Regions from separate parts of the Comamonas endophytica genome, predicted to be linked through region 3. Evidence: predicted binding sites of a transcription regulator. Region 3 holds the regulator's gene; each other region holds the start of a gene.

Region 1 (7,759 bases), 120 kb from region 3:
GATGGTTTCGTTGGCCAGCATGTCGGCGGCGCTGCCGCTGGTGACGATGCGGCCGTTTTCCAGCAGATAGGCGCGGTCGCACATGCCGAGCGCGGCATAGGCGTTCTGCTCGACCAGCAGCACCGTGGTGCCCTCGCGCCGCACTTCGAGGATCAGCTCGAAGATCATCTGCACGATGTTCGGCGCCAGGCCCAGCGAGGGCTCGTCGAACATCGCCAGGCGCGGGCGCGCCATCAGCGCGCGCGCGATGGCCAGCATCTGCTGCTCGCCGCCGGACAGGGTGCCGGCCGCCTGGCCGCTGCGCTCGCGCAGGCGCGGGAAGCGGTCGAACATGCGTTCCATGTCGCTGCGCACGCGCTGGCGGTCGATGCGGCGGTAGGCGCCCATCTCCAGGTTCTCGCGCACGCTCAGCTGCGGGAACACGCGCCGGCCTTCGGGGCAGTGGGCAATGCCGCGCTCGATGATCTGGGCCGGCATCGCGCCGCCGATGTCATGGCCGTCGAAGCGGATGCTGCCGGTGGACAGCGGCTCGAGCCCGCTGATCGCGCGCAGGGTGGTCGACTTGCCGGCCCCGTTGGCGCCGATCAGGGTGACGAGCTCGCCCTCGCGCACCTCGATGGAGATGCGGTCCACGCCGAGGGTGGCGCCGTAGCGCACGCTGATGTCGTCAAGCTTGAGCATGTTCGATCCCCGTTCCAAGGTAGGCGCGAATGACTTCGGGGTTCTGCTGGATCGCCTGTGGCGCGCCCGTGGCGATCAGCTTGCCGTGGTTCAGCACGACGATGTGGTCGGAGATCGACATCACCATGTGCATGTCGTGCTCGACCAGCAGGATGGTCACCCCGCGGTCGCGGATGCGGCGCACCATGTGCTTGAAGGCCTCGGTCTCCGACGGGTTCAGGCCCGCGGCCGGCTCGTCGAGCAGCAGCACGCGCGGCTGCGCCGCCAGCGCCAGGCCGACGCCCAGCAGGCGCTGCTCGCCATAGGACAGGCCGTTGGCAAGCTCCCCGGCACGCGCGCGCAGCCCGATGAAGCCAAGGATCTCGTCGGCCTCGGCGCGCAGGCGCTGCTCCTCCTGGCGGAAGGCCGTGCCGCGCAGAAGCGCCTGCAGCACGCCGCCGCGCCCGCGCAGGTGCAGGCCGGTGAGGATGTTGTCGTAGACCGTGCAGCCGGCGAACACGCTGGTGCGCTGGAAGCTGCGCACCAGCCCGCGCTGCGCGATGCGCTCGGGCGACAGGCCCGTCACGTCCTCGCCGAACAGCCGCACGCGGCCGGTGGTGGCGCGCATGTAGCCCGAGATCACGTTGAAGGTCGTGGTCTTGCCGGCGCCGTTGGGGCCGATGAGGCTGACGATCTGCCCGGCGGTGACGCCAAAGCCCAGATGGTCCACGGCCGTGAGGCCGGAGATCCGCATGGTCACGTCCTCGAGGCGCAGCACCTCCTCGGGCGCGGACGCGGTATGGGCGCCAGTATTCATGCGACCTCCTTGGCCACGGCCGGCGTGGATGATTGGACGGGGCGCGCCGGACGGGTACGCCGGCGCACCAGTGCCGGCACGATGCCGCGCGGCATGAAGACCAGGATCACGACCATCAGCGTGCCGTACAGCATCCACTGCACCTCGGGCGCCAGCCAGCCGCGCAGCAGTTCCGGCAGCAGCCCGAACAGCAGCCCGCCGATGACCGGGCCCGACAGCGTGCCCTTGCCGCCGACGATCACCATGATGACCATGGTGATGGTGAACATGAACATGAAGACATCGGGGTCGATGATGCGCACGGTGTGGGCATACAGCCCGCCCGCAGCGCCCGCGATCGCCGCCGCGCCCACCGCCGCGATGCGCAGATAGTGCGTGACCGGAATGCCCATGGAGCGCGCCAGCGTCTCGTTCTCGCGCAGCGCGATCATGGCGCGCCCGACGCGGCTGTGCACCAGCGCCGCGACCAGCAGGTACGACAGCAGCGCCACCGCCAGCACCAGCCAGTAGGTGCTGGCCTTGCTCACCAGCTCGACCACGCCCGCGCCCGGCAGCCAGAAGGTGAGCGGGGGAATGTTGTTGAGCGCCATCGGGCCCTCGGTCAGATCGACCCAGTTGATGGCCACCATGCGCATGACCTGCGCGAAGCTGATGGTCACGATCACGAAGTAGGCGCCGCGCACGCGAAAGGCGAGCTGCCCGATCATCCAGCCGAACAGCCCGGCCACGGCAATGGCGCTGGCAAAGGCCAGCCACACCGGCTGCGGCGCGACCACCCAGGGTTCGTCGAGGCCGGGCAGGGCGACGTCGAAGCCCAGCGACAGCAGGGCCGTCGTATAGGCGCCGACGCCGAAGAAGGCGACATGACCCAGGCTCAGCTGGCCGGTATAACCCAGCAGCAGGTTCAGGCTGATGGCGGCAATGATGAAGATGCCGGCCGAGGCCACGACCGACAGCACATAGGGGTCCGGCCACCACAGCGGCAGCGCCGCCAGCACCAGGGCCGCCACGGCGAAAATCAAGGTGGAATTGCGTGAAGCATTCATCTGTCAGCCCACCCGTTCCTTGGAAGTGAACAAGCCCTGCGGACGCACGATCATGACGATCAGGATCACCAGGAAGCCGATGGCGTCGCGGTAGGCCGTGGAGATGTAGCCGGCGCCGAACTCCTCGATCAGCGCCAGCGCGAAGCCGCCGAGCGTCGCGCCCAGCAGGTTGCCCAGCCCGCCCAGGATCACGATGGCGAAGGCCTTGAGGCTGGCCAGGTCGCCCATGGTCGGGTTGACCACGAACACCGGCGCCAGCAGCGCCCCGGCCACGGCCGCCAGGCAGGAGCCGAGCGCGAAGGTCAGCGTGTAGATGCGCGAGACATTGACGCCGACGATCTTGGCCGCGTCCTTGTCCTGGAAGGTGGCGCGCATCGCCAGCCCGAGGCGCGAGCGCTCGATCAGCAGGTAGAAGGCCACCAGCAGCACCAGCGCCGTGCCCAGCACGAACAGCCGTATCGGCGACACCGACACCGCGCCGAAGACCACGGGCTCCTGCGTGAAGGGCGAAGGCACGGCCTTGGCCACGCCGCCCCACAGCAGCAGCTCGGCGTTCTGCAGCACGATCATCACGCCGATCATGATCAGCATGACCTCGTCCATGGCCGCGAGGTTGCGCCGGCGCAGCAGCATCCATTCGATCAATGCGCCGATCGCCAGGCCGGCCACCGCGGCCACGAGCACCGAGCCGAAGTAGTTCAGCCCGAGCACGGCGACGAAGCCGTAAGCGACATACGCGCCCAGGGTATAGAGCTCGCCGTGCGCCATGTTGACCACCTTCATGATGCCGAAGATCAGCGTCAGGCCGATCCCCAGCAGCGCATAGGTGGACCCCTGCACGAGGCCGTTCAAGAGATGTTGGAGGAATTGATCCAAGATGTGCTCCGCCGGCCGCGGCTGCCGCGGCCCTGCAATTACTTGACCTGGACCTTGCCGTCCTTGAGCTCGACGACGTAGACGGCGGCCTCGTTCTGGCCGCTTTCCTTGCCGGCCGGGCCTTCCTTGGCAAAGGCGATGTCGCCGTTGACGCCCTTGATCTTCACCTTCCACAGCGCGTCGCGGATGGCCGCCGGCTCGGCCTTGCCGGCAATGCGGATGGCCTCGGCAATGGTCAGGATCGCGTCATAGCCGCGGAAACCCTCGGACTGGCCCGGCAGTTCCCACTTGCGCTCGGTCCATGCATCCGCGAACTCCTTGGCGACTTCGGGGTACTTGGCGCGCGTGATGTCCCAGGGCGCGAAGAACAGCAGGTGCTGGCTGGCGTAGCCCTTGGGGCCGGAAGCCTTCAGCAGCGGCTCGGGGAAGGAGCCGCCGGTGGTGAGGATGCGCTGCGGCAGGCGTTGCTCGCCGGCCTGGCGGATGGCCAGCGTCAGCTGCTCGATGCCCGAGGTCACGATCAGCGTGTCGGCGCCGGTGTTCTTCAGCGCCGCGAGCTGCGCCGACAGGTCGGTGGCGTCGGGCGCCATGGTTTCGGCGCGGCCTACCGTGACGCCCTTGTCCTCGAGCATCTTCTTGAAGGCGGCCGTCGCGCCCAGGCCCCAGTCGTTGTTGACCGAGAGGAAGTCGACCTTCCTGATCGCCGGCGACATGCCGTCGAGCTGCTTGCCGAAGGCCACGGCTTCCATCGAGGAGGTGGGGCTGATGCGGAAGATCCAGGGGTTGCCCGCGGTCGTGATCTTGCCCGACGAGGCGGTCTCGACCACCATCGGCACGCCGTACTCGACCAGCTTGGGCATCACCGCCAGCGTGAAGGTGGAGCTCCAGGCGCCCATCATCACCGGCACCTTGTCCTTGAGAATGAGCTTTTCCGCCGAGTTCACGGCCTCGCGCGGGTTGGACTTGTTGTCCTCGATGACCAGCTCCAGCTTCCTGCCCAGCACGCCGCCCTTGCGGTTGATGACATCGGCGGCAATGCGCGCGCCGTTGGTGACGTAGTTGCCGGAAGCGGCGACCGATCCGGTCAGCGGCATGGTGACACCGATCTTGATGGTGTCCTGCGCCGAAGCCTGGGAGGCCAGCGCCGCCAGGGCCGCGGTGGCCAGCAGGGTGCGCAAGTTGTGCGTAATCATCATCGACGGTTCCTTGGGTAGCAGTGCTTGACGAAAGAACTGCCGGCCGCCCGCGGCGCAGCATTTCCTCCCAAATAAGGGGTACACCACATATATCGCCAAGGACCGGCCGGTGGATCCGTCGTCATGACGGCATGGGCGGCGCTCCCGGGCTGCATGGGTTGCATTCCCTCGCTTTTGCAGCCTTCTTGCCGGCTGCTGCAGCGTTCACAGCAACAGTCGTGCCACATCGGCGATTCGCTGGTGGATGGCACTGCCGCGCGCAGGGCAAGCGCCTGAAAAAGAATGTGGTGTGCCACATATGAGGTGCGCGGCGCAGGCGTTCCGGCCCCCGCATGCGGCCCCTGCCGCACAGTTGTGGCGCACCCATTCCGGGGCATTCCCCAAAACGGGGTGTACCACCTAATTTCCTGGGCGCGGTTTCAGCGGATGCGCAGCGGCACCACGCTGGTGTCGTTGTGCGCCTCGACCAGGCGGCTGAGCTGCAGCAGGAAGAGCTCGCGTTCCTCGGGGGGGATCGGGGCAATGGTGCGGTCGTGCGCGCGCTGCGCGGCCTGCTCCATGCGCTTGACCAGCGCGCGGCCCTTGCGCGTGATGCGCACCAGCTTGACCCGACGGTCGCGCGTGGACTGGCGCCGCTCGACGACCTCGCGCGCTTCCAGGCGCGGCAGCACTTCCGCCACGCTCGAGCGCTCCAGGCCGATCTCCAGCGCCAGCGTGTTCTGGTCCATTTCCCCGAGCGCCACCAGGATGGTGAGGACGCTGTACTGCACCGGCGTCACGCCATGCTCGCCGGTCTCCTGGGCGAACAGCCCGGTATGGATCTGGTGCAGCCGGCGCAGCAGGAATCCCGGCCGCGAAAAGAGCGCGGAGCGCTGGTAGTACTCGTCGAGCTGGGCGCGCAGGGACGCCTGGGAGGCTTCGGTCTTCATGTGCCGAGTCTATCCCCAAGGCCGCACCAAATCGGCGAAATCGCGCTGGCACAATTTATGCGGTACACCACGCATCTTCAACTGCAGCGGCCCTGGCGCCGGCTATTTCTATGCGCAGCATGCTATTGACAGGGGGACGCGTGATCGACCCCACGGTGGGCCGGGACGGCGTTTTCGATGTGCTGGTGGCCGAGGGCCGCATTGCCGCCATCGGGCAGGACATGGGAAGCGGAGTGTCCGCGGACACGCAGCGCATCGATTGCCGCGGCAAGCTGGTGCTGCCGGGCCTGATCGACACCCATGCCCATGTCTACCAGGGCGTGACGGGGCGCTTCGGCCTCAATCCCGATATGTGCGGCGTGCACTCGGGCGTGACCACACTGGTGGACCAGGGCGGGCCCAGCTGCATCACCCTGCCGGGCTTTCGCCAGTATGTGGCCGAGCCCTCCAAGACCCGGGTGCTGGCCTATCTCTCGGCCTATCTGGTCGGCGGGCTGGAAGGGCACTACTACCCCGAACTCTACCGGCCCGAATGCCTGGACGTCGAGGCCACGGTGCGCTCGGCGCGCGAGAACCGCGACCTGGTGCGCGGCCTGAAGGCGCATGCCGAGATCGGCGGCTTCGCGCGCTGGGGCGTCGATGTGATGCGCATCGCCACGCGCATCGGGCGCGAGGCGGATCTGCCGGTGTATATCCACTTCGGCCAGCTCTGGCCCAGGCCCGAGGAGGGCGGGCTGGCCGTGAATCCCGACTCGATCTTCAACCAGGTGGTGGAGATGCTCAAGCCGGGCGACATCCTGGCCCACCCGTTCAGCCGCCATCCGGGCGGCTTCGTCGAGCTCGACGGCAAGCTGCATCCACTGGTGCACGAAGCCATCCGGCGCGGCCTGAAGATCGATGTCGGCCATGGCTCGCACTTCAGCTACCAGACGGCGCGCATCGTGCTCGATGCCGGCGTCATCCCCGACACGCTGGGCGCCGACATGCATGGCTACAACACCCAGGTCGCGGCGCCCGCGGGCACGCCCGACAGCCACCCTGATGAAGAGGACCATATCTTCAAGGGCAAGACGCGCTTCAGCCTGGTGTCCGCCATGACCAGCATGCTGGCGCTGGGCCTGCCGCTGGCGCATGTCGTGGCGATGGTGACGCGCAACGCGGCGCGCATGGTCGGCATGGAAGGCGAGCTGGGCACGCTCAAGGTGGGCGGCGTGGCCGACATCAGCGTGCTCGACGATGCGCGCGGCCGCTGGGTGCTGCGCGACAACGAGGGCACGGAGGTGGTCACCCGGCAGATGCTGACCCCGGCGTTCTGCCTGCGCGCCGGCGAGCGTTTCGACGCCACCGCCGCCATCCTTCCGCAGCCGCAGGAGGCCGCCAGTGCCGTCCATGCCTGAAGCCCGCGCCGCGCTGACACCGGAGGCGAAGCCATGACCCAACCCGTGAGAGGGCGCCGCGGCATGGCCGTGGCGCCGCATGCCCTGGCGTCGCAATCGGCGCTGGCCGTCCTGCGCGAGGGCGGCAATGCCATTGAAGCGATGGTCGCGGCTGCCGCCACCATTGCCGTCGCCTACCCGCATATGAACGGCATCGGCGGCGACAGCTTCTGGCTCGTCGGCCTGCCCGATGGCGGCAGTACCGAAGTCATCGGCATCGATGCCTGCGGCGCCAGCGCGCTGGGCGCCGATATCGCCCAATACGCGGGCCAGGGTGCCATTCCCTTTCGCGGTCCCGGCGCGGCGCTCACCATGGCGGGCACGCTCTCGGGATGGGCCAAGGCGCTGGAGATCAGCCGCACGCGCCTGGGCGGGCGCATGCCTTTGGAGCGCCTGCTGGCCGATGCCATCGATGGCGCGGCCCGGGGCGTGCCCGTGACCCGCAGCCAGCAGCGCAACACCGAGGCCAGGCAGGCCGAACTGGCGGGCGTGAGCGGCTTTGCCGAGGCCTTCATGCCCGAGGGCGTAGTGCCTGGCGTGGGCTCCCTGTTCAGACAGCCGCGCCTGGCCGCCACCTTCGAGCAGCTGGCGCGCGCCGGGCTGGACGACTTCTACCGCGGCGACCTGGCGCGCAGCCTGGCGCGCGATCTGGCGCAGGTGGGCAGCGCGCTGACGCTGGCGGATCTGCAGCGCCACCAGGCGCTGCTGCGCACGCCGCTGCAGCTGGCGCACAGCGCCGGCACGCTCTACAACATGCCGCCGCCGACGCAGGGCCTGGTGTCGTTGATCATCCTCGGCC
Region 2 (7,759 bases), 220 kb from region 3:
CTGCATCACCGACCCCGAGTTCAACCTGGTGCGCCGCGAGCTGACCGAGATGCTCAGCAGCCACGTGTCGCTGCCCAAGGCCGCATGATGCTGGACAGCCTGCAGGCGCTGCCCCAGGGGCTGCGCGACGCGGCTTATGACAACACGGCCGCGGTGCGCGACAGCGCCGTGAAACTGGCCGACTTCGAGGCGCGCAGCGCCGCGCTGGTGGCGCGCGCCGCGGGCCGGCTCGACCAGCGCTTCGGGCCCGCCGAGCGCCAGGTCTTCGATTACTTCCCAAGCCACGCCGGCGCGCCCACGCTGCTGTTCATCCACGGCGGCTATTGGCAGATGCGGCACAAGAACACCTTCCGCTTCGTTGCCGAAGGTGCGCTGGCGCGTGGCCTGCATGCTGCGTTGATCGGCTATACGCTGGCGCCGCAGGCCAGCCTGACGCAGATCGCGCAGGAGGTGCGCGCAGGCATTGCTGCGGTGCGTGCGCATGCGCTGGAGCAGGGCGGCAGCGGCGAGGTGCTGCTGTGCGGCTGGTCGGCGGGCGGGCATCTGACGGCGCTGGGCTTGGACTGCGAGGGCGTGCGGGCGGGGCTGGGGATCAGCGGGATCTACGATCTGGCGCCCATTGCGCATACCTATCTGAACCAGGCGCTGCAGCTGACTCCCGGCGAGGTGCAGGCGCTGAGCCCGTTGCGCCTGGCGCCTGTGGACAAGCCTTTCGTGACCGCCTACGGCACGGCCGAGCTGCCGCAGCTGCAGGCGCAGAGCCTGGCGTTTTCACGGCACCGCGAGGGCTTGCCGGGGGCAGTGGTGGCGGTGCAGGGGGCGGATCATTTCAGCATCCTGAATGCGCTGGCGGAGCCGCAGGGGGTGTTACTGGAGGAATTGATGGGTTGGCTTTAAAACCCGTTTGTCTTGAGCATAGGAAAGGGTAGTGCCCCATCTCGAGAGCAGGCCATTCATCCTTCGACAGGCTCAGGACGAACGGTTTCCCCGCTCATGGTTCGACAGGCTCAGGACGAACGGTTTTCCCCGTTCGTGGTGAGCCTGTCGAACCATGAACGGCCTGCCCTACAAAACAACCCTGGACTTTCCCGAGAACCCCCTCACGCCGCCACCCTTGCCTGCCTCGCCCCCTGCAGCGTATGCAAGGTGATCTTCCTCACCTCGTCCCGGCTCACCGCGATATGCTGCTGCAGCAGCGCCTTGGTGCGCAGCGTGTCGCGGGTCAGCAATGTCTGCAGGATCCGCGCATGCTCGTCGTAGGCCGCATCGATGCGGTAGCTGCGCGTGAATTCCAGCCGGCGCACCACGCGTATGCGCTCGGTCAGGTCGCAGTGGATGCGCGCCATCTCCAGGTTGCCGCTGGCATGCACCAGCGCCATGTGGAAGGCTTCATCCATCTGCGACACGGCGGTGCAGGTGGCCAGCCGTTGCGAAGCATCGACGCACCACAGCTCGCACAGCGGCGCGAGCCGCTGCGCCAGGTCGGGGGCCGCGCCCAGCAGATCGATGGCGGCGCATTCCAGCACCGAGCGCACGTCGTACAGCTGCTCGAAGACATGGAAATCGATGCTGTTCACCAGCCACCCGAGCTTGGGCATGACCGAGATATAGCCCTCGCGCTGCAGCCGCACCAGCGCCTCGCGGATCGGCGTGCGGCTCATGCCGAGCAGGGCGCTGACCTCGTTTTCGCTGAAGCGGTCGCCCGGCACGAAGTGGAAGTTGTCCAGCGCCTCCTTGAGCTGCGCATAGGCCGAGGCGGCAAGGCTGACTTGGGTCACGGATGTCTCCTATTCTTGTAGTGGGGCGGTCTAGCGCAGGCTGCTGCAATAGGCGCGCCAGCCGCCGAAAGCCGTGATGTCCGTGGCCTGCGCCAGCGCATGCCCTTCGCAGATGAAGCCCTTGCAGGCCTTGCCGCTGGCCAGCGTGACGGTGCCTATTCCCAGTGGCGCGGGCACGCCCGCGACGAAGCGCCCGAAGTGCGCCAGCGGCATCTCCCAGACCTCGACGGCAATCGCCGCGCCGCCTTCGCCGCGCGACAGGCCCGGCTTGGGCGGCACCGTGCCCTGCAGGGCGTAGAGCCGGTAGTCGGCGCTGGTCTGCGTGGCTTCGACGAAACGCGCGCCGCAGGAGAGCAGTTCATGGTTCAGCGGCATGCCGCGCAGGTGCGCGCCTACCACCGCCACCTGGATCATGTCGCCCTGGGCGCCGACGGTCCACGCGCAGGGCGCCGCCGAAGCGCCGGCCTTCAGGCCCGTGACGCCCGCGGGCAGGCCGGCCTGCTGCTCGAGCTCGGCGGCCCAGCGCACCAGATCGGGCTCGCGCCAGCCGGGTGCGATCAGCGTGATGCCGAAGGGCAGGCCATCGGGCAGGCGACTGGCGGGAATGGCGATCGCCGACCAGCCCAGCAGGTTCACGAAGTTGGTATAGATGCCCATCTCCGAATTGACGGCAATCGGGTCGGCCATGACCTCGTCGATGCGCGGATGGCGCGGCGCCGTGGGCACGCACAGCACGTCCCATTGCTGCCAGAGCCTGTCGGCTTCCTGCTTGAGCTCCTGCAGGCGGTATTGGGCGGCAAAGGTGTCGGCCGCGGAAAAGCGCTGCGCCACATCGAGCACGCTGCGCACCACGGGCAGCATCCTGTCCGGCTGGTCTTCGTAGATCCTGCGCGCGCCCACCACGCGCTCCGCCACCCAGGGGCCGTAGTACAGGAGCTCCGCCACTTCGAACAGCGTGCCGAAAGGAATTTCCTCCAACTGCGCCGTTTGCTCCTTCAACCGGGATGAAAACTCCGCAAATGCGGTTTCGTAGCTGCCGGAGAGCTTGCGGTGCGCGGGCGTCGCCACGCGCAGCTGCGCCAGCGGCTTGTGCGCCGGCGCCATGGGGCGCGCGCGCGAGTAGCCATCGGCCGCGTCATGCCCTTCCATCACCGACAGGACGCTGGCGCTGTCCGCCACGGTGCAGGCCAGCACGCCAATGCAGTCCAGCGTGCGGCAGGCGGGCACCAAACCGGTGCCGCTGACCGCACCTGGCGTGGGCTTGAGCCCCACGATCTGATTGAAGCCCGCGGGCACGCGCCCCGAGCCGGCGGTATCGGTGGACAGTGCGAAAGGCACCAGCCCGCGCGCCACGACCGAGGCCGACCCCGAGCTGGAGCCGCCGCTGATCAGGCTGGCATCAAAGGTGTTGGGCACGATGCCATAGGGCGAGCGGGTGCCCACGAGGCCCGTGGCGAACTGGTCGAGATTGGTCTTGCCCAGTACGATGGCGCCTGCGTTTCGCAGCCGTTGAATGGCGAAGGCATCCTCTTGCGCGACGTAGGCGAATTCCTCGCACGCAGCGGTGGTGCGGAAGCCCTCGACGTCGATATTGTCCTTGACCGCGAAGGGCACGCCATACAGCGGCAGCTGTTCGCGGCCCACCGCCAGCTCGAGAGCCGCCAGTTGCGCGAGCTGCGTCTGCAATTGCTCAGTGCTGGCAATGCTTATCCAGGCCGTGTCCTGCGCGCTGCAGGCCAGCCGCTGCTGCTCCAGCAGTTCGGCGGGCATTGCGCCCTGGGTGTATGCGTTCTTCCAGTCTTCGATAGTGCCGATCAGCATGATGAATACCCTGATGTATACAAGTCACGCTGATGAAGCAGTTTATGTGCCAGGGACGAGAGAAGACTTTGCTCCCTGGCTTTCGGGCAGTACATGTTCTGGAGGGCTGGACGTCCATGGTTCGATCCTTCGACAAGCTCAGGATCACCACGAACGGTGGAAAGCGCAGCCTTTTATCCGTTCGTCCTGATCCTGGGCCTGTCGAAGGATCGAAGGATGAGCGGCCTCCCTCAAGAGGCGTATGGGCCCAGGATGCGCTGCTACCGCTGGATCACCGTATTCTCCAGCCGCAACACCGCCTCGCGCGTATCCACCAGGCGCTCGTCCTGCGCGCGCGAGGCCTGGATGATGTGGTCCATGATCTCGCTGGCGCGGGCGGCGCCGGCGCGCATCTGGCGCATCATGGCGCCGGATTCGTCGACGCGCTGCGCGCCCTCCTGCACCGTCTGGGTGGAGTGGCCGATGACCGATTTGACCTCCTTGGCGGCCAGCGCGCTGCGCTGCGCCAGGCTGCGCACCTCGCTGGCGACCACGGCAAAGCCGCGTCCATGCTCGCCTGCCCGTGCCGCCTCGACGGCGGCGTTGAGCGCCAGCAGATTGGTCTGGAAGGCAATGCCGTCGATCAGGCCGACCATGTCGCCGATGCGTCTGGAATCGGCCATGATGCGCGACATCGCGGCGACCGCGTTGTCCAGGGTGGCATCGCCCTGCTGGGCCACGGCCGCCACCTGCCGGGTCTGCGCATGGGCCTCGCGCGCCTGCGCGGCGCTGTCGCGCACCAGCTGCTGCAGCTGCTCGAAGGCGGCCTGCACCAGCTGCGTGGCCTCGAAGCGCGCGGTGATGTCGGTGGCGTATTTGACGACCTTGAAGGGCTGGCCCGACTCGTCCAGCACGGGGCTGTAGTTCGCCTCGATCCAGACATCGTTGCCGCCGCGGCCGACGCGGCGGAACTGGCCACGGTAATGCTGGCCCTGGGCCAGCTGCGACCAGAATGCCGCGTAGCCGGCCGAGCTGCGCTCCTGCGGGTCGACGAAGATGCTGTGGTGCTGGCCGATCAGCTCCTGCTCGGAGTCATAGCCCAGCGCATCGAGGAAATTGCGGTTGCAGCGCAGGATATGCCCGTCCAGCGTGAACTCGATGACCGCCTGGGCCCGGCCGACGGCGGCCAGCTGGCTGATGGCTTCGGCATCGCGCCGTACCTCGGCCGAGATGTCCATGGCGTACTTGACGATGCGCAGCACCCGGCCCCTGCGGTCGAGAACCGGGCAGTAGTGGGCCTGCAGCCAGACATCGCGCCCGTCGCGCGCCAGGCGCCGGCAGCGCCCGACGAAGGCCTCGCCTGCGCGAAGCCGCGCCCAGAATGCGGCGTAGCCCGGCCCGTCATGCTCCGCACGGTCCACGAAGATGCGGTGGTGCTGGCCCCGCAGTTCGTCGATGCGGTAGCCCATCAGCTCCATGAACTGCGGGTTGGCATCGAGGATGCGTCCCTGCGCGTCGAATTCGATCACCGCCTGGTTGCGGTACAGGGCCTGCATCTGGGCGTTGGCACGGCGGGAGCACAGGCCGAATCTGGCCAGCACGGAACGGATGGATCGCATGAAGTGAGCTCTTTCTATACCAGCCCCAGTGGGTCCATCAGACGCGCTTCGGCGCCATGGAGCAGAGCGGGGGGAAGCATCAGTGAATGTTCGAACTGCGCGGCAGCCACCGGCCGCGCGAAGTAGTAGCCCTGGAACAGGTCGCAGCCCTGCTGCGCGAGGTAGCGCACCTCCTCTTTCTGCTCCACGCCCTCGGCCAGCACGCGCAGGCCCAGGCCCTTGCCCAGCTCGATCAGCGCGCCGCAGATCGCCTGGCCCTCGCGCGAGCGGTGCACGTCGGTGACGAACTCGCGGTCGATCTTGAGCTTGTCGAAAGGCAGCTTGCGCAGGTAGCTCATGCTGGCGTAGCCGGTGCCGAAGTCGTCGATGGCAATGCCCACGCCATCGCTGCGCAGCGCCGAGAACACGCGGTGGGTATGGGCGTGGTCCACCATGGCCACGGTCTCGGTCAGCTCGATTTCCAACTGGTCCGGCGAGATGCCTGCGGCGGCAATGGCCTCGCGCAGATGCTGGCCCAGCTGCGGGTCGAGAAACTGGCGCGCCGACACGTTGATGGCCATGCGCATGTGCGGCAGGCCCGCGCGGTTCCACTCGCCCAGCTGCCGGCAGGCCTCGCGGATCACCCACAGGCCCAGCGGCCCGATCAGGCCCGATGACTCGGCGGTGTCGATGAAGGCCCCGGGCGGCACCAGGCCGCGCTCCGGATGCTGCCAGCGCACCAGGGCCTCGGCACCGATGGCGCGTCCGGCCTGCAGGTCGAAGACCGGCTGGTAGTGCAGCACGAATTCGGAGCGCGCCAGGGCCTGGCGCAGGTCCTGCTCCAGTTGCATCTGCTCGATGGCCTGGCGCCGCGCGTTGACCGAATGCAGCATGACCTGCGCCGGATTGGCCAGCGAGGCCGCGGCAATGCCGGCATCGAGCAGCGCGTCGGCCTGGGCGCCGTCGTCGGGAAACACCGCCAGCCCGCCCTGGAGCTGCGGCTGGAACTGCAGCTCGCCCAGCGGCAGTTCGCCGGCGCACAGCTTCAGGCTGGCGCGCAGGCGCGCCGCGCTTGCCGCCCAGGTGTCTTGCTTGCCATTGAGATGCAGGATGCAGCCGAACTTGGAAGGCCCGACGCGCGACAGCTGATCCCAGAAGTGGCCCGTCCGTTCCAGCCGCTGGGCCAGGCTGCGCGCGGCCAGCTCCGCGTGTCCGCGATCGATGGTCTCCTCGATGCGCGCCAGGTTGGCGATGCGCACGATGGCCACGGCAAAGGGCTGGCCATGGGCAATCCGGTCCTGCACGTTTTCCAGGAAGCGCTTGCGGTTGGGCAGGCCGGTGACGTCATCGATGAACTGCAGCGACTCCAGCGTCTTGTCCAGGTGCTGCAGCGCCCGATGCGCGTCGGCCATCAGGGCGCCGGCCTCGTCGGTGAAATGCGTGGGCAGCGCCAGCTTCAGGCGCTGCTCGCGGTACACGCGCAGGGCCTTGGCGGTGGCAGCCACCGGCCGCAGCAGGTGGTGCAGCACCAGCAGCGTCACGGCCGTGCCCACCAGCGTGGCCGCCAGGGTGATGACCAGCACGTGCAGCAGCACGCTCCAGTCGTGCGTGCTTTCCAGCGCGAACCACGAGGTCAGCGCCAGCAGCGGCAAGTGCGTGCCGATGAAGGCCATCACCATGATCTTGGCTTGGTAGTTCAGGCGCTTGAAGCGCGCCAGCCAGGCATAGAGGCGCAGCGAGGGCAATCGTTCGCCAGCGGGTGGCGGCGCGTGCTGAAAAGAGGGAGGGGACTTGCGGTTCATAGGTTCAGGTGGGGCGCGGTTCATGCCGCGCCCGTGGGTGCGAGGCCGTTGCCGGCATCGTGTGGGTGGCGCGCCTGCAGCCAGGCCATCAGCACGGAGGCGGGCATGGGGCGGGCAAAGAAAAATCCCTGGAACTCGTCGCAGCCGGCGGCCAGCAGGATGTCGCGCTGGCCCTGCGTTTCCACGCCCTCGGCCACCACGCTCAGGCCCAGCGCATGCGCCAGGCCGACCACTGCGCCGACCATGGAGCGCGCCTGCTGGCTGTGCTCGAGGTCGCTGACGAAGCTGCTGTCGATCTTGAGCTGCCGGGCCGGCAGATGCCGCAGGTAGTTGAGGCTGGAGTAGCCGGTGCCGAAATCGTCGATGGACAGGTATACGCCGATCCGCGCCAGCCCGTCGAAGGTGTGCTGGGTGGCGCGGGTGTCCTCCATGGCCACCGTCTCGGTGATCTCGCACAGCAGCTGGCCGGCATCGATCCCATGGGCCCTGAGGGCGTTCTCGATGCGCCCGGCCAGATCGTCTTCGCGCAGCTGATGCACCGACAGGTTGATGGCCACGCGCATCCGCAGGCCCTGGGCGGCCCATTCGGCCATCTGCCGGCACGCTTCTTCGATGACCCAGTTGCCGATTTTTCCAATCAGGCCGAAGCGCTCGGCCAGGGCGATGAACACCGCCGGCGCGATGGCGCCATGCACGGGGTGGTTCCAGCGCAGCAGCGCCTCCACGCCGCTGCTGCGGCTCTGCCGGACATCGATCTTGGGCTGGTAATGCAGCGCCAGTT
Region 3 (7,759 bases):
CACCGCCGCCATGCAGCTGGCCAAGGCCGCCAAGCAAAATCCCCGGCAGCTGGCGCAGGCGCTCAGCGATGCGCTGATGGCCACCCCCGCTTTCGCGCGCTGGGTCGAGGCGCTGGAGATCGCCGGCCCCGGCTTCCTGAACGTGCGGCTCAAGCCCGCCGCCAAGCAGGAAGTCGTGCGCGAGGTGCTCTCGGCCAAGGAGGCCTTTGGCTTCCAGCCGCGCCGCGCCGAAAAGCTGCTGGTCGAGTTCGTTTCCGCGAACCCCACCGGCCCGCTGCATGTGGGCCATGGCCGCCAGGCCGCGCTCGGCGATGCGCTGTGCAACCTGTTCACGACCCAGGGATGGGACGTGCACCGCGAGTTCTACTACAACGACGCGGGCGTGCAGATCCAGACGCTGACGAACAGCACGCAGCTGCGCGCCAAGGGCTTCAAGCCCGGCGACGAGTGCTGGCCCGTCGATCCCGAGAACCCGGCCAGCAAGGCGTTCTACAACGGCGACTACATCCAGGACATCGCCAACGATTTCCTGGCAAAGAAGACCGTCAAGGCCGACGACCGCGAATTCACCGCCAACGGCGATGTCGAGGACCAGGACAACATCCGCCAGTTCGCCGTGGCTTACCTGCGCAACGAGCAGGACAAGGACCTGCAGGCCTTCAACCTGCGCTTCGACGAGTACTACCTCGAGTCCAGCCTCTACACCTCGGGCCGCGTGGACCGCACGGTCGAGCGCCTGATGGCCAACGGCCATACCTATGAGCTCGATGGCGCGCTGTGGCTCAAGTCGACCGACTACGGAGACGACAAGGACCGGGTCATGCGCAAGCGCGACGGCGGCTACACCTACTTCGTGCCCGATGTGGCCTACCACATCGCCAAGTGGGAGCGCGGCTTCACCAAGGTCATCAACATCCAGGGCACGGACCACCACGGCACGATCGCGCGGGTGCGCGCCGGCCTGCAGGCCGCCGATGTGGGCATCCCCCAGGGCTATCCCGACTACGTGCTGCACACCATGGTGCGCGTGGTGCGCGGCGGCGAGGAGGTCAAGATCAGCAAGCGCGCGGGCTCCTACGTGACGCTGCGCGACCTGATCGAGTGGACCAGCAAGGATGCGGTGCGTTTCTTCCTGCTCAGCCGCAAGCCCGACACCGAGTACACCTTCGACGTCGACCTGGCGGTGGCGCAGAACAACGACAACCCGGTCTATTACGTGCAGTACGCGCATGCGCGCATCTGCTCGGTGCTCAAGGCCTGGGGCGGCGATGCGGCCACGCTCAAGGACGTGGACCTGTCGGCGCTGGAAGGCCCGCAGGCCCAGGCGCTGATGCTGCAGCTGGCCAAGTACCCGGACATGCTCACAGCCGCCGCGCAGGGCAATGCGCCGCACGACGTGACCTTCTACCTGCGCGACCTGGCCGCGGCCTACCACAGCTACTACGATGCGGAGCGCATCCTGGTCGACGACGAAACGGTGAAGCTGGCACGCCTGGCATTGATCAGCGCGACCCGCCAGGTATTGCACAATGGCCTTGCGGTGCTGGGCGTGTCCGCTCCAGAACGCATGTAAACCGATCACATCATGAAGACACAGCAACGCGGCGGCACCGTTCTCGGCATCATTCTCGGCATCATCTTCGGCCTGGGCGCGGCCCTGGGCGTGGCGGTCTATGTCAGCAAGGTGCCGATGCCCTTCCTGAGCAAGGCCAAGAACGCCGACCAGGACGCGGCCGAAGCCAGGAAGAACAAGGACTGGGATCCGAACTCGCCCCTGTACGGCAAGAACCCGGCGCGCATCACAGTGCCGGCGGCACCCGAGGTGGCAGCGCCTGCCGCGGATGGCGTGGCGGCCGCGCCGGCGCCGGATGCAGCGCCGGCGACGACTGCGGCATCGCAACCCGTGGCACCGGTGACGTTGCCGCCCAAGCCCGAGCCCAAGACCAGCACAGCGGGCAAATCCAGCGATCCGCTGGGTGATCTGGTCAAAGCCAAGTCGGCCGAGGCCAGCGCGGCCGAGAGCTTCAATTACTTCGTGCAGGCCGGTGCCTTCCGCAGCCCCTCCGATGCCGAGGCGCAACGCGCCAAGCTGGCGATGCTGGGCTGGGAGTCGCGCGTGAGCGAGCGCGAGCAGAACGGCCGCACGGTGTTCCGCGTGCGCGTGGGTCCTTTCGGCAAGCGCGACGATGCCGAGCAGCTCAAGACCAGGCTCGAGGGCGCAGGCGTGGATTCCGCGCTGGTGCGCGTGCAGCGCTGAACTTTTTGGCGCGCCACCCCTCTGACTTACGAACCGAACCAGGAGTGTTGTTCCATGAAACGCCGTGATTTTTCCCTGGCTGCCGCTGCCGCAGCTTCCGCATCCGCTCTTTCTTTCGTGGCCACGCCCGCGCTGGCCCAGGCTGCGTTCAAGGAAGGCAAGGATTACGCCAAGCTGGGCAAGCCCGTCGCCACCACGGCCGGCGCCGGCAAGGTCGAGGTGCTCGAGTTCTTCTGGTACAGCTGCCCGCATTGCCATTCCTTCGAGCCCGCGTTCGCGGCCTGGAAGTCAGCGGCGCCCGCCGATGTAGTGGTGCAGCGCGTGCCCGTGGGCTTCAACGCCAGCTTCATCCCCCAGCAGAAGCTCTACTACGCGCTGCTGGCCATGGGCAAGCTCGATGAAGTGCACCCCAGGGTGTTCCGTGCGATCCACGTCGAGCGCAACCGCCTGGCCAAGGACGAGGACATCTTCGAATGGGTCGGGAAGCAGGGCGTGGACGTGAACAAGTTCAAGGAAAGCTACAACTCCTTCACGGTCTCCAACCAGGTGCGCAAGGCGACCCAGCTGCAGCAGGAATACAACGTCGAGGGCGTGCCCTCGATCGGCGTGGCCGGCCGCTACTACACCGATGGCACGATGGCTGGCAACATGGCCAACGTGCTGCGCGTGACGGACCATCTGATCGCCCTGAGCCGCAAGGGCTGAGGCCACGCGGGGCCGCGGCCCCTGCATGACGGGCCCGCCTTGCGCGGGCTTTTTTGTGCCTGCTGGCGCCATGGACTTGCCGGGCGGGGCCATCCACGCACGGGGTTCCAGGCGGTGCCTGGGATTTAATGGGTCACACGCCCTACAATGGTCGCAAGATTCGTGCCCTCCATGAAAAAACGCCTACTTCCCCTTCTCCTGCTTTCAGCCCTTGCCTGCGGCGCGGTGCAGGCCGAAAGAGCCGATCGCAACAAGCCCATGAACATCGAGGCCGATGCGCTGCGCCACGATGAACTGCAGCAGACCAGCGTCTTCACCGGCAACGTGGTGATGACCAAGGGCTCGATCGTGCTGCGCGGCGCGCAGTTGGACGTGCGCCAGGATGCCCAGGGCTACCAGTTCGGCACGGTGAAGGCCGAGGCGGGCAAGCGCGCCTTCTTCCGGCAAAAGCGCGATACCCAGCCGGGGCAACCCGATGAATTCGTCGAGGGCGAGGCCGAGGTCATCGAATACGACGGCAAGGCCGACAACGTCCGGCTGATCCGCCGCGGCGAACTGCGCCGCCTGCGCGGAACGGCGCTGACCGACGAGATCACCGGCGCGGTCATCGTCTACAACAACCTGACCGATGTGTTCACCGTGGACGGCCAGGCCCGTGCTCCGGGTGGCGCCACCGGCGCCGCATCCGGCGGGCGCGTGCGCGCCGTGCTTGCCCCCAAGGAGCTGCCGCCGGCCGCGGCGCCCGCGCCGGCCACGAACCTTCGGCCCAGCACCACCCTTCCCTCGAACCAGTGAGCGGCGCTTCCGTGAACGCAACCTCCCCGCAGCCCGAATCCAGCCGCCTCGAAGTCAAGCATCTGGCCAAGTCCTACGGCAGCCGCAAGGTGGTCAAGGACGTCTCGCTGGCGGTGCAGAAGGGCGAGGTCGTGGGATTGCTCGGCCCCAACGGCGCCGGCAAGACCACTTCCTTCTACATGATCGTCGGCCTGGTGCGCTGCGATGCCGGCGACATCTTCATCGACGACCAGGCGGTCGGCAACATGCCGATCCACCAGCGCTCGCGCCTGGGGCTGTCGTACCTGCCGCAGGAAGCATCGATCTTCCGCAAGCTCAGCGTGGAGGACAACGTGCGCGCCGTGCTCGAGCTGCAGCGCGACGAGCAGGGCCGGCCCCTGACCCGCGACGAGATCGAGCGCCGCCTGCTGGCGCTGCTGCAGGAACTGCGCGTGGACCATCTGCGCGCCTCGCCCGCGCTGGCGCTGTCGGGCGGCGAGCGCCGGCGCGTCGAGATCGCGCGCGCGCTGGCCACGCAGCCGCGCTTCATCCTGCTGGACGAACCCTTTGCCGGCATCGACCCGATTGCCGTCATCGAGATCCAGCGCATCATCGGCTTCCTCAAGGCACGCGGCATCGGCGTGCTGATCACCGACCACAACGTGCGCGAGACCCTGGGCATCTGCGACCACGCCTTCATCATCAGCGACGGCCATGTGCTGGCCCAGGGCACGCCCGCCGAGATCGTCGAGAACGCCGACGTGCGCCGGGTGTACCTCGGCGAGCACTTCAGGATGTGAGCGCCATGTCCATCAGCCTGTGCCGGTTCGGAGGGGAACGCCGTTGAAGCCGGGTCTGTCGCTACGGGTATCGCAACACCTCGCCCTCACGCCGCAGTTGCAGCAATCGATCTGGCTGCTCCAGCTCTCGACGCTGGAGCTGAGCCAGGAAGTCGAGCACATGCTCGACGACAACCCCTTTCTCGAACGCACCACGGAAGAAGCCGAGCGCGAGGAATTCGGCCTGGCGCAGTCCGACGTGCCGGCGCAGCGCGACGACTATGCCGAGGATGCGCAGCATGCGTCGGCAGAGATGTCGGGCAGCAGTGGCGATGCCGACGCCGGCGAGGTCACTGCGCCGGCCGATGCCGCGCCCGATTGGGAAGGCGACGGCAGCAGCGATCTCGCGCCCGATGACAGCGAGTGGGGCGGCGAGGCGCGCGCGCGCAATGGCAGCAGCGAGGACGACGCCGAGGCCCAGGACCTGGCGCACGGCCACGAGTCGCTGACCGATCACCTGCACCGCCAGGCGCTGTCGCTCAGGCTGGGCGAGGTCGATCGCGCGGCGCTGCGCTTTCTCATCGAGTCGCTCGATGACCATGGCTATCTGGAGGATTCGCTCGAGGAACTGGCCGCGGGACTGGCCGGCGCGGATGCACTGGAGGAGCAGGAGGAACTGGTGCACCGCTTCACGGTGGCGCTGCGCCTGCTGCAGTCGCTCGAGCCGGTGGGCGTGGGAGCGCGCAACCTGGCCGAATGCCTGACCCTGCAGCTGCAGCACCTCGCGGCGCAGGACGACGACCAGACCGACGAGGCCACCGTGCAGACCGCGCTGCGCATCTGCGCGCAGCCCATGGACCTGCTGGCGCGCCGCGACGTGCGCCGCCTGATGCAGGCCTGCGCGGCCAGCGAGGAGCGCGTGCGCGCGGCCATGGCGCTGATCGCGCGGCTCGAGCCGCGGCCCGGGCGGCGCTTTGCCGACGTGGAGCGCAACCTGGTCGTGCCCGACGTGATCGTGCGCAAGATGGCGCGCAGCCGCGGCGACGGCCAGCCGCAGTTCAGCGTGCAGCTCAATCCCGAGGTGATGCCGCGGCTGCGCGTGCATGACATCTATGCCAACGCGCTGCGCGGCCACAAGGGCAGCGAGGGGCACGCGGCGCTGCAGCAGCGGCTGCAGGAGGCGCGCTGGTTCATCAAGAACATCCAGCAGCGCTTCGACACCATCCTGCGCGTGTCGCAGGCCATCGTGCAGCGGCAGAGGAACTTCTTCACCCATGGCGAGCTGGCGATGCGCCCGCTGGTGCTGCGCGACATCGCCGACGAGCTGGGGCTGCATGAATCGACCATCAGCCGCGTGACCACGGCCAAGTACATGGCCACGCCGATGGGCACCTACGAGCTCAAGTATTTCTTCGGCTCGGGCCTGGGCACGGAGACCGGCGGCAATGCCTCGAGCACGGCGGTGCGCGCGCTGATCAAGCAGTTCGTCGCGGCCGAGAATCCGCTCAAGCCTCTCTCGGACAGCCAGCTGGCCGAAATGCTCAAGGAGCAGGGCATCGAATGCGCGCGCCGCACCGTCGCCAAGTACCGCGACGTGCTGAAGATCGCGCCGGCCAATCTGCGCAAGTCGCTATAGCGCGCGGGGCCGGCAAGATGCCCTCCAATGCGCGCATTTGACGGCAAACGCGTATCCTTGGCGCCCTGCTATGAACCAACTGCAACTGTTTTTGCCCTGCGCCGCCGGCGTGGAGGACTATCTGGCCGACGAGGCCCACCGCATCACGGGCCTGACCGGGCACGACCTGCTGGTCGGGCGCGGCGGCGTGATGCTGCGCGCCTCGTGGCGCGACGCGCTGCTGCTGAACCTGCACAGCCGCCTGGCGCAGCGCGTGCTGGTGCAGCTTTCGACCTCGATGTACCGCAACGAGAACGACCTGTACCGCGCGGCCAGCGAGGTGGCTTGGGAGATCTGGTTCAGCCCGCGCGAGAGCTTCAAGATCGAGTTCACCTCGCAGCACAGCCCGCTGACCAGCCTGAATTTCGCGGCGCTGCGCGTCAAGGACGCGATTGCCGACCGCTTCCGCGCCAAGACCGGCGTGCGTCCCGATGTCGAGACGCGCTACCCGGACGTGCGCGTGCACCTGCACCTGACCACGGACGAGGCGACGATCTACATCGACACCTCGGGCGAGGCGCTGTTCAAGCGCGGCTGGCGCGAGGACAAGGGCGATGCGCCGCTCAAGGAAACGCTGGCCGCGGCAATGATTGCCGCGACCGGCTGGGACCCGCATGGCGACAATCCGCAGCCGCTGTACGACCCCTGCTGCGGCAGCGGCACGGTGGTCATCGAGGCGGCGCAGATCGCCTGCCGCATTCCGCCGGGCATCCAGCGCCGCTTTGCCTTCGAGAAGCTGGTGCCGTTCCAGCCGCATGTCTGGGAAGCGATCCTGCGCCAGGCCGAGGCGGCGATCTGCGAGAGTCCGGTCGGCATCTACGGCTCCGATGTCTCCCACCGCATGGTGGATTTTGCCGAACGCAATGCCGAGCGCGCGGGCGTGGCCAGCGCCGTGAACCTGCGCGGCGGCGACGCGCTGCAGCGCATGCCGCCGAGCGAGCAGCCCGGCGTGATGGTGCTCAACCCGCCCTATGGCGAGCGCATCGCCGCGGCCGGCTCGGCCGGGCGCAACGCGGCCGAGCGCATGGGCCAGGTCGAACGGGCCGGGCGCGAGACCGCGCAGACCGAGGATGGCGTCGAGTTCTTCGGCCAGTTGGCATCCCACTGGAAGAAGAACTACAGCGGCTGGCAGGCCTGGATGCTCACGCCCGACCTGAAGCTGCCCGGCAAGATGCGCCTCAAGGAGTCGCGCCGCGTGCCGCTGTGGAACGGCCCCATCGAGTGCCGCATGTTCCGCTTCGACATGATCAAGGGTGCCGTCAAGCCGCGGCGCAGCACCGACGGCGGTGCAGGCAGCCAGCCCGCATGAAGATCGTGCTGCGCTGGCCGCATTGCAATCCTGGGGCCGGCCACCCGGGCCCCGGGCCGCGTCCCCTGGTGCTCGACACCAACATGGTGCTGGATCTGCTGGTCTTCGACGACGCGGCCATCGCACCGGTGCGCGCGCTGCTGGCCGAGGGCGCGCTGCGCTGGATCGCCCATGCCGCGCAGCGCGTGGAGCTCGAGCGCGTGCTGGGCTATCCGCAGATCGCGCCGCGCGTGGCCTTCTACGGGCTGAGCACGGACAGC
Region 4 (7,759 bases), 390 kb from region 3:
ATGGTCTGGGCGGCGGTGCGCGCCACCATGCCATACATGTCGGCAAAGGCGGCGAGCTCCTGGCCGCTGGCCTCGAAGGCGCGCAGCAGGGCTTCGTCCCTGGCGGCGCGCATGGCGGCTTCGGCCAGCGCTTCGTCCACCAGCGCGTTGCTCGCGTCGTCACGGGTCTGCACGCGCTCGGCGTAGGCTTCACGGCTCAGGCCCGAGGCTTCGAAGGCCTGGATGATGCGGTTGACCAGCTTGGGACGCAGGTCCTCGTTCGAGCGCTGCTGGCGGCGGCGGAACACTTCCAGCAGCGCATGGTGCACATGCTCGGGTGCCATGTCTTCGACGGGCTGGCCCTGCAGGTCGTGGCGCGGCTGGCCCGCGGCCACGGCGGTGAGGTAGCGCGAGGAGCGGGTGTGGATGGACAGCGCCACCTTCAGGCCGTCGCGGTCGAAGGCTTCGGGCTGGGCTTCGAGCAGGTCCTGGAAGATGCCGCGCTTCATCGGCAGCGGGTTTTCGCCGAACAGCCGGGGATAGAGCTCGGCCAGCTTCAGCAGCAGCGGATGCTGGCTGCGCGGAGCCTGCGCGGGGCGGTCGGCGGGGGCCGCGGGCGCCGCAGCGCCGTCACGGCGGCCCTGGCCGCCGCGTCCACCACGGTTGCGGCCGCCGCGGCTGCGCGGCTTGCGGGAGGCCTCAGCAGCTGGCGCATCAGCCGCTGAGGAATCAGCCGCTGGGGCACCAGCTCCGGGGGCCGTAGCCGCAGCATTCTGTTCTTGTGGTTCAGACACGGGATCGGTCATGGCGTAGCGCAGCTCAATGCAATAAAAGACAACCTCGCATCATGCCAGCATTGGCAATCGCCGGACAGCGGCGTTGTCTCTCGAAGGCAGGTCAATGGGTGCGCAAACCACATCCTCAGTGGGATGGGAGGGCCTCATCGAGCACCTCCACCCAATGCCGCACCGGCACCTCGGTGCCACTTTGCAGATGGGTGATGCAGCCGATATTGGCCGACAGGATCGCCACCGGCGGAGCCTCGCCGCAGGCCTCGCCCAGCGCGTCGAGCTTGCGCTCGCGCAGCTGGCCGGCGATCTGCGGATGCAGCACCGAGTAGGTGCCGGCCGAGCCGCAGCACAGATGCGACTCGGTGCGCGCCACGCGCAGCGCAAAGCCCAGCTGGCCCAGGTAGGTCTCGACACCGCCGCGCAGCTTCTGGCCGTGCTGCAGCGTGCAGGGCGGGTGGTAGGCCATGACGCCTGCGGGCGGCGCGATGCGGCCCTGCAGGCGCTGCGCCAGCTCGGGCAGCATTTCGGGCAGCAGCTCGCTCAGGTCGCGCGTGAGGGCGCTGATGCGTGCGGCCTTGCCGGCATAGGCGGGGTCGTCGCGCAGCACATGTCCATAGTCCTTGACGGTGGCGCCGCAGCCCGAGGCGTTCATCACGATGGCCTCGACCGCGCCGCTTTCGACCTGGGGCCACCAGGCGTCGATATTGGCGCGCATCTGCGCCATCGCGCCGTCCTGGTCGTCCAAATGGAACTTGACCGCGCCGCAGCAGCCGGCCTTGGGCGCAATGACGGTCTGGATGCCGGCGGCATCGAGCACGCGCGCCGTGGCGTAGTTGATGCGCGGCAGCATCGCCGGCTGCACGCAGCCGGCCAGCAACAGCACCTTGCGCGCATGCTCGCGCACGGGCCAGGCACCGGTTTCCTGCGGCGCCGGCACCTTGGCCTTGAGCGCGTCGGGCAGCAGCGGACGCACCGCCTGGCCCAGCTTCATCGCGGGCGCGAACATCGGCGACGTCAGCCCTTCCTTGAGCGCCCAGCGCGTGAGGCGCTCACCCAGCGGCCGCTCGACCTGCTCGTCGACCACTTTGCGGCCGATGTCGACCAGATGGCCGTACTGCACGCCGCTGGGGCAGGTGCTTTCGCAGTTGCGGCAGGTCAGGCAGCGGTCGAGATGCAGCTGCGTGGCGCGCGTCGGCGCATGGCCTTCGAGCACCTGCTTGATCAGGTAGATACGCCCGCGCGGGCCGTCGAGCTCGTCGCCCAGCAGCTGGTAGGTCGGGCAGGTGGCGGTGCAGAAGCCGCAGTGCACGCATTTGCGCAGGATGGCTTCGGCCTCGGCGCCCTCGGGCGTGCCGCGGAAGGCGGGGGCAAGTTGGGTTTGCATGGCGTGGGAAGAAAAGGAGCCGGATCAGGCCAGGCGCCCGGGGTTGAAGATGCCGGCCGGATCGAAGGCCTGCTGCAGCCGTGCGTGCAGCGCCGCCAGTGCGGGCGGCAGCGGCGCGGCGGGGACCAGCCCTGCGCCGCTGCCGCCCGCACCCGCACTTTGCGCATGGAACATCTGCGCCGAGCCGCCCACCTGCGCCGCCAGCGCCTGCAGCGCCGGGCCCAGCGCGCGCGGCGCCTGCACCCAGCGCAGCGCGCCATGCCACTCGACGAGCGGGCCGCGCGCGCCCTCGGGCAACGCCAGCACCGGCGCCTGGGCCGGCACCGAAAGGCGCCACAGCGCGAGCTCGGGCTGCGCCAGGCGGTCGAGGAACCAGGGCAGCTGGTGGTCGCGGCAGGCGTCCCAGTCGGCGGCCACCTGCGCGTTGTCCTGGCGCTCGCCGCCCAGCGTGGCGCAGGCCGACTGCACCGCGGACTTGGCGCCGCGCAGCCGCAAGAACAGGGTGCCCTGCCCTTGGTCCTCGACCCAGCAGCTGGCGTTCAGCGGCAACGGCTGGCCGCCCCAGGTGTTGAGCCATTGCAGCGCCTGGGCCTGCGTGCAGCGGAACAGCAGCGTGGCCTCGGCCGGAGCCTGGGGCAGCACCTTGAGGCTGACCTCGGTGATCAGGCCCAGCGTGCCCCAGGAACCGGCCATCAGCCGCGGCACGTCGTAGCCGGCAACGTTCTTCATCACCTGGCCGCCGAAGCGCAGCAGCTCGGCGCGGCCGTTGAGCATCTCCAGCCCCAGCACATAGTCGCGCACCGCGCCGACGCTGGCGCGCGCCGGCCCGCTCAGGCCCGCGGCGACCATGCCGCCGACCGTGGCGCCGGGGGCGAAGTGGGGTGGATCGAAGGGCAGGCACTGGCCCTGTTCGGCCAGCAGCGCCTGCAGCTCGGCCAGCGAAGTGCCGGCACGCGCGGTGACGACCAGTTCGCTGGGTTCGTAGCTGAGCACGCCCTGCAGCGCGCGCGTGTCGAGGATCTCGCCCTCCAGCGTGCGCGCATGGAAGTCCTTGCTGCCGCCGCCGCGCAGGCGCAGCGGGGTCCGGTCGGCAACGGCGGCGCGCACGCGCCCGGTGATCTGGCTGAGGGCTGAATCCATGCGCTTATCGTAGCGGCAGGGGTCGCAACGCAACCGGGGCAGGAGCGTGAATTTTTTGCACGCGGGGCGTGAAGCTTGGGCCGGGGGGACGACTTGTAGGGCGGGACGTCCACCCTTCGACGGGCCCGCCCAGGCAGGCTCAGGGCGAACGGAAAAACCCTTCGTGGTGAGCTTGCCGAACCATGAAGGTCCTGCCCTATAGAAAAACCAGTCCCAAAAAAAAGCCCACCGCATGGGTGGGCTGAAATTCCAGCGTCCGAGGAGAACCTGGTATTCGCAATGAAGTTGGGGCAGACGGCCCCGCCACCAGACAGGGCCGCCCGTGCCGGGAGTTACCGCACGTAGGCGGTTTCGCCGTGGGAGCTGATGTCCAGGCCCTGGCGCTCTTCTTCCTCGCTGACGCGCAGGCCGACCAGCAGATCCGCGATCTTGTAGGAAACGAAAGCCACGACACCCGACCACACCAGCGTCACGAGCACGCTCTTGATCTGCACCCAGACCTGGTGGCCCATGGAGTAGTTGGCCGGCTCAACGCCGCCCAGGCTGGCGGCACAGAACACGCCGGTCAGGATGGCGCCGACGATGCCGCCGACACCGTGCACGCCGAACACGTCGAACGCGTCATCGGCACCCAGCATGCGCTTGAGGCCACCCACGCCCCACACGCACAGGGGACCGACGATCAGGCCCATGACGATGGCGCCCATCGGGCCGACGAAGCCGGCGGCGGGAGTGATGGCCACGAGGCCGGCGACGGCACCCGAGATCGCGCCCAGCATCGAGGCCTTGCCCTTGTGCAGCGCTTCGGCAGCCAGCCACGACAGGGTGGCGGCGCCGGTGGCGACGATGGTGTTGACGAAAGCCAGGCCGGCAATGCCGTTGGCCGCGCCGGCCGAGCCGGCGTTGAAGCCGAACCAGCCCACCCACAGCAGCGAGGCACCGACCATGCTCAGCGTCAGGCTGTGCGGGGCCATCGACTCCTTGCCGAAGCCCAGGCGCTTGCCCAGGACGTAGGCACCGACCAGACCGGCGATACCGGCATTGATGTGCACCACGGTGCCGCCGGCGAAGTCCAGCGCGCCGTCTTCGGCCAGCAGGCCGCCGCCCCAGACCATGTGGGCCATCGGGATGTAGCTGAAGGTGAACCACAGCACGGCGAACACCAGCACCGCGGCGAACTTGATGCGCTCGGCAAAGGAGCCGACGATCAGCGCCACGGTGATGGCGGCGAAGGTGGCCTGGAAGGACACGAACACGTATTCGGGAATGGTCTTCAGTGCGCTCGACAGCGTGTCGGGCGTGATGCCCTTGAGGAACAGCTTGTCGAAGCCGCCGAAGAACTTGCCTTCGCCGCCAAAGGTCAGCGTGTAGCCGTAGATGGTCCACAGCACGGTGATCAGCGAGAAGATCACGAAGACCTGCATCAGCACCGACAGCATGTTCTTGGAGCGGCCCAGGCCGCCGTAGAACAGGGCCAGGCCGGGGATGATCATCAGGATCACCAGCATGGTCGAGGTCAGCATCCAGGCGGTGTCGCCGGAGTCGAGCGTGGGCGCGGCTTCAGCGGCTGCAGCAGGTGCTTCGGCCACGGGAGAAGGGGTAGCGACCGCGGCCGCTTCGGGGGCGGGTGCGGCGGCTGCCGGGGCAGCGACGGCTTCAGGTGCAGGCGCCGCAGCGGACGCTTCCACCGCGGGAGTGGTGGCAGTCGCATCGGCCGCAGGCGTCTGCGCCAGGGCGATACCGCCTGACAGCAGGCTCATGCCCAGGCAGAGGGAGGCAAGCAATTTTTTCATGGCAACAATCTTTCTGATCGGTACGAACGCAGGCCTCAGAGGGCTTCCTGGCCGGTCTCGCCGGTGCGGATGCGCACCACCTGCTCGAGGTGGGAAACGAAGATCTTGCCGTCGCCGATCTTGCCGGTGCGGGCCGCGGCCTCGATGGCTTCGAGCGCGCGGTCGACCATGTCGTCGGCGATCGCCGCCTCGATCTTCAGCTTGGGCAGGAAGTCGACCACGTATTCCGCCCCGCGGTACAGCTCGGTATGGCCCTTCTGGCGGCCGAAGCCCTTGACTTCGGTCACGGTAATGCCCTGCACGCCGATGTCGGACAGTGCTTCGCGCACTTCATCGAGCTTGAAGGGTTTGATGATGGCGGTCACCATTTTCATGAGTCGTTCCTCGTTGATCGGGACGCAGGGCGCCCCTTTGCAATTACAGGGCCTTGGTCAGCGAAACCACGAAGCGGTTCTTGTTGACGAAGCCGAAGTGGTTCTTCTTGTTGGCGCCGACGACGGCCGCGCCCAGCGACAGGCCGTCACCGAAGTCGTAGGCGCCGCCCACGCTGTAGTCGGCGTAGTTCGGCGTGCCTTCGACATCGCTCGAGAAGCGCGTGTAGCCGACCGAGGCCTTGAAGGTCACCTTGGGCGCCACTTCCTGGGCAAAAGCCAGGTTGAAGTAGCCGGTGTTGCGCCCGCCGTCGAAGCCGAAGTAGCGCTTCGACACGGTGTGCGAATATTTGGCCGTCAGCGGGCCGAAGCCGGCGGCGGCATAGATCTCGGTGGTGTTGGCCACCTTGCCGCCCGGGTAGACGTAGGTCAGTGCGCCCAGGTCCCAGGCCACGCCGCCGCCTTCGAACTTGTAGCCGGCGTAGAAATCGCTCTCGAGCGAGTTGCCGGGCACCCAGTCGACGCTGGAGTTCCAGTTGCCCACATACCAGCCGGTATCGCCGAAGCTGTAGTCGAAGCCGCCTTGCAGGGCCGGCTTGAAGGCCTTGGTGCGGCTCGCGTCCTGGTCTTGTCCACGGAACTTGTAATTGCTGGTCAGGCTGACGTTGGCGGTCAGCTGGGCGCTGGCCAGCATGGGCAGAGCGGCGGCAAAGGCGACACCGATGGTCTTGATCCAGGCACGGGACATGAGGCTCTCCAGTTGTAAAAATTTTCGACAACCGGTGAAAAGCATGAACTGTGCCAAGGCAAGTAGGTCGAAGCCGCCACGGTATGCAGGCATTACCGGAAAGACATGGACTGGACGCATTGCACCCTATTGGTGCGCAAACAGCCCGGATTCCCCCCATGGCGCTGCACCAAAATGGACAACGCACCAGGCTTGCCGTGCCATGTCACGGATTCAGGGATGCCAGCGCGAAGTGCGCACCGCCGAGGTGCCCGTGTTCCCGGCGGTTCCAGCCAATGCATACGACAGCTGGTTGGCCGTGGCCAGCAGCGTCTGCGCCAGCGACTCGAGCTTCTGAACCGGCAGGCGCGAAGCCGGGCCGGAGATGCAGACCGAGCCGAACAGCCGCCAGTGCATGCCGAAGACCGGCGCGGATACGGTGGCCACGCCCTGCTCGCGCTCACCGATGGAGTAGTGGTAGCCGCGCTCGCGGATCTGTTCATAGAGCGCCCCGGGCTCGCCTGAGAAGGCCAGGATGACGCGCCCGGGCGAGCCCTTGTCCAGCGGCAGTTCCTCGCCCATGCGCGCGTGGTGGCGCAGCGCCTGCGGCCCCTCGACACGCACGATGCAGGTGCGCGCATTGCCCTCGCGCACATAGAAGGCCGCGCTTTCGCCGCACGCCAGCGTCAGCGCGCGCAGCGCCGGCTCGAGCACGTTCTGCACGTCGAAGCCGGCCTTGTAGCGCGCGCCCAGCCAGCCCGCGGCCGGCCCCAGGCGCCAGTCGCCGTCTTCGCGCTGCACCATGTAGCCATGGTGGGCCAGCGTGCGCGCCAGCCGCAGCACGGTGGTCTTGTGCAGCTGGCAGCGCCGGCTGAGCTCGGCCAGCGACAGATGGGATTCGCCCAGCGCATAGGCCTCGAGCAGCTGCAGCGCGCGCGCCACCGCGGTCACGAAGCCATTGGAGGCAGCCGGCTCGCCCTCCGGCCCGGTCATTTCGGACATGGGTGCCAAGACCGCGGGACGGGCGTTGCGGAGCTTCTTCACTGGCGGGGGATGTGGGGTGTCGTCGGGCTTCATCGTGCAATGTGTTTCATCGTGCGAAACGGCATTGTATGCGTTGAAACGTTTTTTTAAACTGCGCTTCCATTGCCGGCATGCACCGCGGCAACCCATAAATACATCGACGGAGACAAGACAATGGCATCGACCACGCGTTTTCATGCATTCGCCGCGCAGCTTTGCGCCGCCACCCTGGGCCTGGCTGCCGCCGCCCTGCCCCTGGCCAGCGCCCAGGCACAGGCTGCCTACCCCTCCAAGCCGGTTCGACTGATCGTGCCCTTTCCGCCCGGCGGCGGCACGGACATGATCGCGCGCACCGTGGCACAGAAGCTCACCGACCTGAACAAGTGGACCGTGGTGGTGGACAATCGCCCCGGCGCCGGCGGCAACCTGGGCGTCGATGCCGCCACCAAGGCCGCACCCGATGGCTACACCCTGGTCATCGGCCAGACCAGCAACCTGGCGATCAACCCCGCGCTCTACCCCAAGCTGCCCTACGACCCGATCAAGGACCT

What was found. Region 3 encodes sigma-54, which starts transcription at its own class of promoters, with help from an activator protein. Its sites were predicted from a motif close to TGGCANGNAANCTGCTTT; they were not measured.
Region 1: M9799_RS09980 (amidohydrolase/deacetylase family metallohydrolase) is a predicted target of sigma-54. The motif match lies at 5,571-5,588, and genes of this name have one in related genera.
Region 2: atzF (allophanate hydrolase) is a predicted target of sigma-54. The motif match lies at 3,634-3,651, and genes of this name have one in related genera.
Region 4: M9799_RS07730 (TorF family putative porin) is a predicted target of sigma-54. The motif match lies at 6,245-6,262, and genes of this name have one in related genera.

What each region holds. Positions count from the first base shown of each region.
Region 1 is NZ_CP106881.1:2,213,832-2,221,590, forward strand. Features, by position in the region: gene M9799_RS09950 (ABC transporter ATP-binding protein) at 1-681, opposite strand, end outside; gene M9799_RS09955 (ABC transporter ATP-binding protein) at 668-1,477, opposite strand; gene M9799_RS09960 (branched-chain amino acid ABC transporter permease) at 1,474-2,499, opposite strand; gene M9799_RS09965 (branched-chain amino acid ABC transporter permease) at 2,527-3,375, opposite strand; gene M9799_RS09970 (ABC transporter substrate-binding protein) at 3,438-4,592, opposite strand; gene M9799_RS09975 (MarR family winged helix-turn-helix transcriptional regulator) at 5,015-5,524, opposite strand; gene M9799_RS09980 (amidohydrolase/deacetylase family metallohydrolase) at 5,635-6,921, shown strand; gene M9799_RS09985 (gamma-glutamyltransferase family protein) at 6,955-7,759, shown strand, end outside.
Region 2 is NZ_CP106881.1:1,876,671-1,884,429, forward strand. Features, by position in the region: gene M9799_RS08410 (ABC transporter ATP-binding protein) at 1-88, shown strand, start outside; gene M9799_RS08415 (alpha/beta hydrolase) at 88-897, shown strand; gene M9799_RS08420 (GntR family transcriptional regulator) at 1,101-1,778, opposite strand; gene atzF (allophanate hydrolase) at 1,809-3,599, opposite strand; gene M9799_RS20565 (methyl-accepting chemotaxis protein) at 3,860-5,197, opposite strand; gene M9799_RS08440 (putative bifunctional diguanylate cyclase/phosphodiesterase) at 5,212-6,978, opposite strand; gene M9799_RS08445 (putative bifunctional diguanylate cyclase/phosphodiesterase) at 6,999-7,759, opposite strand, start outside.
Region 3 is NZ_CP106881.1:2,098,221-2,105,979, forward strand. Features, by position in the region: gene argS (arginine--tRNA ligase) at 1-1,573, shown strand, start outside; gene M9799_RS09390 (SPOR domain-containing protein) at 1,586-2,257, shown strand; gene M9799_RS09395 (thiol:disulfide interchange protein DsbA/DsbL) at 2,312-2,962, shown strand; gene lptA (lipopolysaccharide transport periplasmic protein LptA) at 3,134-3,757, shown strand; gene lptB (LPS export ABC transporter ATP-binding protein) at 3,769-4,536, shown strand; gene M9799_RS09410 (RNA polymerase factor sigma-54) at 4,580-6,151, shown strand; gene M9799_RS09415 (THUMP domain-containing class I SAM-dependent RNA methyltransferase) at 6,222-7,499, shown strand; gene M9799_RS09420 (PIN domain-containing protein) at 7,496-7,759, shown strand, end outside.
Region 4 is NZ_CP106881.1:1,703,391-1,711,149, forward strand. Features, by position in the region: gene M9799_RS07705 (ProQ/FINO family protein) at 1-785, opposite strand, end outside; gene glcF (glycolate oxidase subunit GlcF) at 901-2,154, opposite strand; gene glcE (glycolate oxidase subunit GlcE) at 2,179-3,294, opposite strand; gene M9799_RS07720 (ammonium transporter) at 3,627-5,087, opposite strand; gene glnK (P-II family nitrogen regulator) at 5,123-5,461, opposite strand; gene M9799_RS07730 (TorF family putative porin) at 5,505-6,206, opposite strand; gene M9799_RS07735 (IclR family transcriptional regulator) at 6,420-7,178, opposite strand; gene M9799_RS07740 (tripartite tricarboxylate transporter substrate binding protein) at 7,383-7,759, shown strand, end outside.